DNA from 3 places in the Lysinibacillus sp. UBA5994 genome. Region 2 is predicted to be linked to each of the others. Evidence: riboswitches for the same ligand, from Rfam matches in the RefSeq annotation. Region 2 holds a riboswitch; each other region holds the start of a gene.

The links. A riboswitch is a leader RNA that binds a small molecule or an ion and turns the genes downstream of it on or off. The one in region 2 is predicted to bind cobalamin.
Region 1: it holds a riboswitch for cobalamin, as region 2 does, so the genes downstream of both, B3D98_RS04590 (ABC transporter substrate-binding protein) here and nikA (nickel ABC transporter substrate-binding protein) in region 2, are expected to answer to the same signal.
Region 3: it holds a riboswitch for cobalamin, as region 2 does, so the genes downstream of both, B3D98_RS02205 (ABC transporter substrate-binding protein) here and nikA (nickel ABC transporter substrate-binding protein) in region 2, are expected to answer to the same signal.

Annotation. Positions count from the first base shown of each region.
Region 1 covers NZ_DJAU01000012.1:377,271-379,548, reverse strand. The annotation lists gene B3D98_RS04590 (ABC transporter substrate-binding protein) at 1-750, opposite strand, end outside; cobalamin riboswitch at 917-1,103, opposite strand; gene B3D98_RS04585 (elongation factor G) at 1,286-2,278, shown strand, end outside.
Region 2 covers NZ_DJAU01000026.1:139,192-141,469, forward strand. The annotation lists gene nikA (nickel ABC transporter substrate-binding protein) at 1-961, opposite strand, end outside; cobalamin riboswitch at 1,111-1,303, opposite strand; gene metE (5-methyltetrahydropteroyltriglutamate--homocysteine S-methyltransferase) at 1,453-2,278, opposite strand, start outside.
Region 3 covers NZ_DJAU01000007.1:14,612-16,889, reverse strand. The annotation lists gene B3D98_RS02210 (acyl-CoA dehydrogenase family protein) at 1-934, shown strand, start outside; cobalamin riboswitch at 992-1,174, shown strand; gene B3D98_RS02205 (ABC transporter substrate-binding protein) at 1,311-2,278, shown strand, end outside; gene B3D98_RS02200 (FecCD family ABC transporter permease) at 2,276-2,278, shown strand, end outside.

The DNA.
Region 1 (2,278 bases), on a different contig from region 2:
CCAGCCTGATTCCACATCACCAAAGATATTTTGTCCACCCGCGATTGTCACAAGCTCATTCATAAAGTTTTGACCAGCTGTAAATACATCCTTTTCACCGCTATCAAACACAAGAACACGTAATTTTTCGCTATCTTTTGGTAATTTAGCTTGTACTGCCTCTACATCTTTCGTCATTTGCTCAATTAAAGCTTCGCCACGATCCTCAATACGGAAAATCTTCGCGATATTGCGAATATCAGTGAAAATATCCTCTATTGTTGGCTTTGTCATGTTGGAAGCCGTATGTAAATACGTATGGATGCCTAATTCTTCAAGCTCTTCTGGTGTGCCTACACCCTTTTCGCCAAAGCCACTTTTCCAGCCAGCATATAGGAAATCTGCCTCGGCATCGATGACTTGCTCCTTCGTTGGGTATTGATCGGAAAGAACAGGGACCTTATCGTATGCCTCTTGCAGTGGTTCATAGATTTTATCATCTAAGTAAGCTGTCCCTACCATAGAATCCTCTAAACCAAGTGCTAACATAATTTCTGTCACATGTTGATTTAAGCTAATCGCTTTTGTTGGTGCTTCCGTATATGTTTGAGTTGTGTCATTATTTTTAATGGTTACTTCTGCTGCCGCCTCAGATGGCTCAACCTTTTCACCTTGTGCAGCTGATTCCGTTTTGTCCTTTGCGTTACAAGCCCCTAAAACAGCGACCAAGGCAATGATCATCATCAGCCATATACTTTTCCATTTCTTCATGTCCTTTTCTCCTTTGCTGTTAAAATATAGAAAGAAATCAGAGACTTCTTTACTACTAAGGTAGTTGGAAGGGCATAAAAAAACCCTCTTGTCGCCAAGAGAGTAGCATAGTGAAATAACGGTATCATTATTACCTTCATCACTATCCCCATCCTCGTGGTTCTTAGTCAAAAAATACATACTGGCAGGTATCCTGGCTTAGGTTCATCATCTATACGCCTTCCCATAGTTTCACTACAGTGGCATGCTGTATAGACTCCCCATTTACAGTTGCGGGACAGCATCGGAATTGCACCGATTTCCCTTTTAAGCAAATGACAAATGCCATTTGCACCAATACGTTCTATAATGGTCAATACTATTGATAGACTAGCAGAAGAAAATTTATCGCGCAATCAGTAGTATGACACTAAAAGTATAATCATCATTATATTAGCACTATTTTGACATAAAGACGAACTATTTTACAAGAAATATAGAAGCTAGTATTCTGTTACAATAAAAAGATAGCATTCTATAGAAACGAGGATTTCTTATGTACAAAACAATAGGTGTACTTGCGCACGTGGATGCAGGAAAAACGACCTTCTCTGAGCAAGTGCTTTTTCATACAAATAGTATTCAAGCACGGGGGCGAGTTGATCATCAGGATACCTTTCTTGATCATCATGAGCTAGAGCGCAGACGAGGCATTACGATATTTGCCGAGCAAGGGCGCATGAATATTGGCGATGATACATACACATTGATTGATACGCCAGGGCATGTCGATTTCTCCCCTGAGATGGAGCGTGCTATTCGTGTGATGGATTATGCCATTATTATCATTAGCGCTGTCGAAGGGATACAGGGCCATACAGAAACAGTGTGGCAACTTTTACGTCAATACCATGTCCCTACCTTCTTCTTTATCAATAAAATGGATCGTGAGGGTGCCAATATGGAGGCTGTCATCAGACAGCTTCGCAAAGATTGCTCTCAGCATGTTTTGTTCATCGATGAGCCACTGCGAGCAGACTATGTATCAAATAATATTATGGAATGGCTGGCGGAGCGCGACGAAAAATTGCTTGATGCCTTTCTAAATGAGTCATTGGAGCATGAACAGTGTCTTGCTCAATTAAAGGAAATGATTAAAAATGAAGGTGCCTTCCCTTGCTTTGCTGGCTCGGCCTTAAAGGATGAGGGCATTCAGGAATTTCTTGACCAGCTCCCGCTGTTAACGGCTTCCCATTTTGACAAGGATGCCCCGTTTGAGGGCGAGGTTTTTAAGATTCGTCATGATGGGCACCAGCGTTTAACCTTTATGAAGGCAACCAAAGGCTCGTTGCATGTACGAGATGAATTTTCATTTGACGAAGTAACAGAAAAAGTGACCGAAATTCGCCTTTATAACGGCAGTCGCTTTGAGACCGTTCAACAGGTAGAGGCAGGAGAAATTTTCGCTGTCAAAGGACTGAGCCAGGCAAACATTGGGGATCGAATCGGTACAACGATGCTATCACAGCCCTATGAGCTTGTCCCAACC
Region 2 (2,278 bases):
CATGTGTAATACTGTCGACCATTTGTTCCTTATTAATAGCATATTGAATGGCTTGACGTACCTTTAGCTCAGATAATGGACCAGATTGTGTATTGAATAGCAGTGCTTTCGTAGATAAAGGCTCAGAGGTAGCAGTTTTGTATTTGCCACTGTCTTTTAAATACGTATAGTTATCTAAACTAATAATGCCACGCCCATAAATTAAATCTAATTCTTCGTTTTCAAATGCTAATGAAATAGATTCTGAGTCAGGAATAATTTTTACTTTTATTTGTTCAACTAGTGGTTTTTCTCCCCAATAGTTTTCATTGCGACTAAATAATGCATATTCGTCCTTTTTGTATTCAGTTAATACCCAAGGGCCTGTTCCAATCGGTGCTTTGATAGAATCTTGCGTCATATCATCCTTTGGGAATCCGTTATCCCCTAAAAAACGGAAAGGTCTGACGAAGGCAAGTTCGTTTAAGACTGGATAATAATGCTCATCCAATTGCAGACGAATTGTAAAATCATCTACTTTTACAACCTCTTTCATGTGGTTAACCATGCCCATCCAAGAATGCATGTCTCGATTCGCTAAAACGGCGTCAAAGTTACGAATGACATTATCTGCATTAAATGCAGTGCCGTCTGAATATTTCACGTCTTTTCTTAGATGGAAAGTATACGAAGTTTTATCCTCAGAGATGTCCCAGCTTTCGGCGAGCTTAGGCGTAACAGTACCATCATCATTGTATTCCACCAAGGATTCATAAACCATTGCTTGGGCAGTCATTTGATTCGGTAAATATGTATGAGGATTCAATGGACCGACATCTAATGGCCAGCCAATCGTTATTATTTTTTCATCTGTTTGGTTTGCTGAGGTCTTTTCCTTTTCTTCATCCGTGCCTGTACAGCCAGCAAGTAAACTGAACGTCAGGACAAGCAGGAAAGGAAGTAAATACTTTGTCAATCTCATTTTCTGTCTCCTATCTCTATTCGTAGTACAAATACATCTACTTGTTGAAGAAGAGAAGGCATAAAAAAACCTTATTCTAAAAAAGAATAAGGACAGAAAAACCCACGATGAGCAAGTCTCCATCCATCTCCCTATCTTTCGTAGATCATCAATGAATCTTCTTACAAGCAGGCATTCTGGCTCATGAATCATCATTTTGTTTCACCTTCCCAAGTACTCACTCAGTGGTATTTGAAACAAAACTCCTCATTTACAGCTGCGGGACAGCATGGGATTTTCACCCATTTTCCTTTTAATTGAATGAAAGACGATTTCACTCAAACTTGTAATGATTGCTATGAAATTAGTAATAAACATAACATGCTCGCCTGTTCACGTCAATTTTACTTTCTGAAGATAATATATATATATCGACGTAACATAAAAAGACTAGGGATTTACCCTAGTCTTCGTTATTGGAGAGTAGATGTAGTAGATTAAAAATCATTTCGTTAGCTTGATGTAGATTGCTGTACAGCTTGACGCAACGTTTTAGTAGCAGCAACCATATTCGCTAAAGCTGCAACGGTTTCATCTTCTTTTCTCGTTTTTAAGCCACAATCTGGATTCACCCAGAATTGATAACGGTCCAGCACCTGTAGACTATCTTTCATAATAGCGAGCATTTCATCCTCGCTTGGTACACGAGGGCTATGAATATCATAGACGCCTAAGCCAATTCCTTTTTTATAGGGCTGTACTTGTAGTGAGGTAATAAGTTCCCCATGACTTCGTGATGTTTCTATGGAAATCACATCTGCATCTAGTGCGCTAATTGGTTCGATGAAATCATTAAACTCGCAGTAACACATATGTGTATGGATTTGTGTTTCATCTTTGACACTAGATGTCGCAAGCTTAAAGGAATTGACAGCCCACTCTAAGTAAGCCCCCCATTCCTCCTTTCTAAGCGGTAAACCTTCTCTTAACGCTGGCTCGTCCACTTGAATAATTGATATACCTGCGTTTTCTAGTGCTTCCACCTCTTTACGGAGTGCTAATGCAATTTGATAAGCGACATCTTTACGGGACAAATCATCTCGCACAAAGGACCAATTTAATATTGTTACTGGCCCTGTCAGCATGCCTTTTACAAATCGCTTCGTTAGGCTTTGGGCATAGGCGGATTCTTTTACGGTAATTGGTGAAGCCCATGCAACATCTCCATAAATGATCGGAGGCTTCACACAGCGTGATCCATATGAAACAACCCACGCTTTCTCTGTAAAGGCAAAGCCAGTCAGCTTTTCACCGAAATATTCGACCATATCTGTACGC
Region 3 (2,278 bases), on a different contig from region 2:
TGGAACAACAAATCATCTACGTATTCGCCGACTGAAAGATAAGCTAGGCGTTCGGGCAGTTCCCTCTGGTGAGGTAGAATTTGATGGTACACTTGCCTATGTTGTAGGGGAGCAAAATAAAGGGATTTATTATATGCTAGAAGCACTAAATCTCTCTAGAATTTGTAATGCAGTCGCTTCAATTGGTATTATGCGTCGCGGCTTCTTAGAGGCAAAACATTATGTAAGCAATCGACATGCATTTGGCAAGCCCTTAACACAGTACCCTATGATTCAGGATACTTTAGGGAAATTTGCAGCTAAGTTGCACGTGGAAGTAGCGACAGTTTTTGACCTTATCCAATTATACGATAAAGTGACAAGTGGACAGGGAACTCAGCAAGATCTTATTATGAATCGTTTATATATTGCCATTATGAAAAAGGAAACAGCAGAGCAAGCTGTTCATTATGCTAGTGAGGCAATTGAATTACACGGAGGTAATGGCTATATAGAAGACTTTGTAACGCCCCGCTTATTAAGAGACGCCCAAGTGTTAACGGTGTGGGAAGGGACGGCTAATATTTTGGCCTTAGAACTCATTCGTTTAGTAGATAAGTTTCATGCTCATGAACTGTTTGTACAGGAGATGGAGGAACGATTAGACAAATTAGCTGACAGCTCACTAGTACAAATCGTTAAAGAACAATTGGCGAATATGTCTGTGAAACTGCAAATTTTTAGCGCTTTAGACGAGGCAACGAAAACTTTTGAAGCTAAAGGTATGGCGGAAAAAATGGCTCACCTTTATGAAAGTGTCATAGCGGTTGAGTGGGCACATAAATTTGGTGGGAAATATGAAAAACTAGCAGACGTTTATTTAGAACAGACATGGTCATTAAGAGAAATGGGTGCTCAAATGAAAACAGTCCAATACTTTTCTGAAATTGTATAATGGCCGGGGAGTCGTCTTGAATGGAGGCGACTTTTTTCATTTTCATGTATAATGAAATCAACTGAATATTATAAAGGTTCTTTACTTAAGTAAAGTGAAAAGGGAAATCGGTGTAATTCCGATGCGGTCCCGCCACTGTAAGTGTGAGTTTTTTCAAATGATGCCACTGAAGATTTCGGGAAGGCTTGAAAAATCGCAAGTAGCACTAGCCAGGAGACCTGCCTTTATAACGACATGACAACCTACGAGGATAGGGTGGTGGATTTTGTATCAGTTTTTTGGTGCGATTTTGCCCCCTCATCGATCAAAGATGAGGGGTTTTATTTTGATGTAGAGTAAAGCGAAATGTCGCACGGATCAACGAAGGAGGATTCACATGAAGAAATTTTGGAAAATAGGATTATCAGCATTTTTAGCAGTAGGCTTGCTAGCTGCTTGTGGGCAGGAAGCAAAAGATAACAAACCATCTAACGAGCAGCAAACACAGCAAGAAACAGCACAGGTGGATGAAGCAACATTCCCAATGACGATAACAGATGCCCTTGGTAAGGACATTACACTTGAAGCACCTCCTGAGAAAATTGTTTCACTCATTCCGAGTAATACTGAAATCCTTTTTGGACTAGGTTTAAATGATGAAATAGTTGGTGTTACGGACAACGACGATTATCCGCCAGAGGCAGCTGAGAAGGATAAGGTTGGGGGTATGGAATACGATATTGAAAAAATTATTGCCTTAAAACCAGATATCGTTTTTTCACACGAATCTAGCATGTCTCTTTCAGAAGAGGCTATTGCACAGCTTGAATCAGCAGGTTTGAAAGTATTTGTTGTAAAAAATGCACAAGACTTTAATGAAACATATACAACAATTGAGCAACTTGGACGTGCTACAGGGAAATTACCAGAGGCAGAAAAAATTGTCGCTAATATGAAGGCAAAAGTAGAAGAAGTTTTGTCTAAAGTCAAGGATGTTGAACCCAAAAAAGTGTTAGTTGAAGCATCAGATGAGCCAGATATTTATACAGCTGGCAATGGTACATTTATGAACGCGATGCTTGAAATGATCAATGCAGACAATGTAGCTGTAGATGGCGATAATTGGTATAAAATTGATGCAGAACAAATTATCGCAAAAAATCCAGATGTCATCGTGGTGACATATCATTATGTACCAGATATTTTAACGAAAATACCAAAACGTGCAGGCTTTGATACGATTAATGCCGTAAAAAATAATGCGATTGTGCAGGTAGATGAAAGTACGACAAGTCGTCAAGGGCCACGTTTAGCTGAAGGTCTAGAAGAATTAGCAAAAGCAATCTATCCTGAGGTATTTAAGTG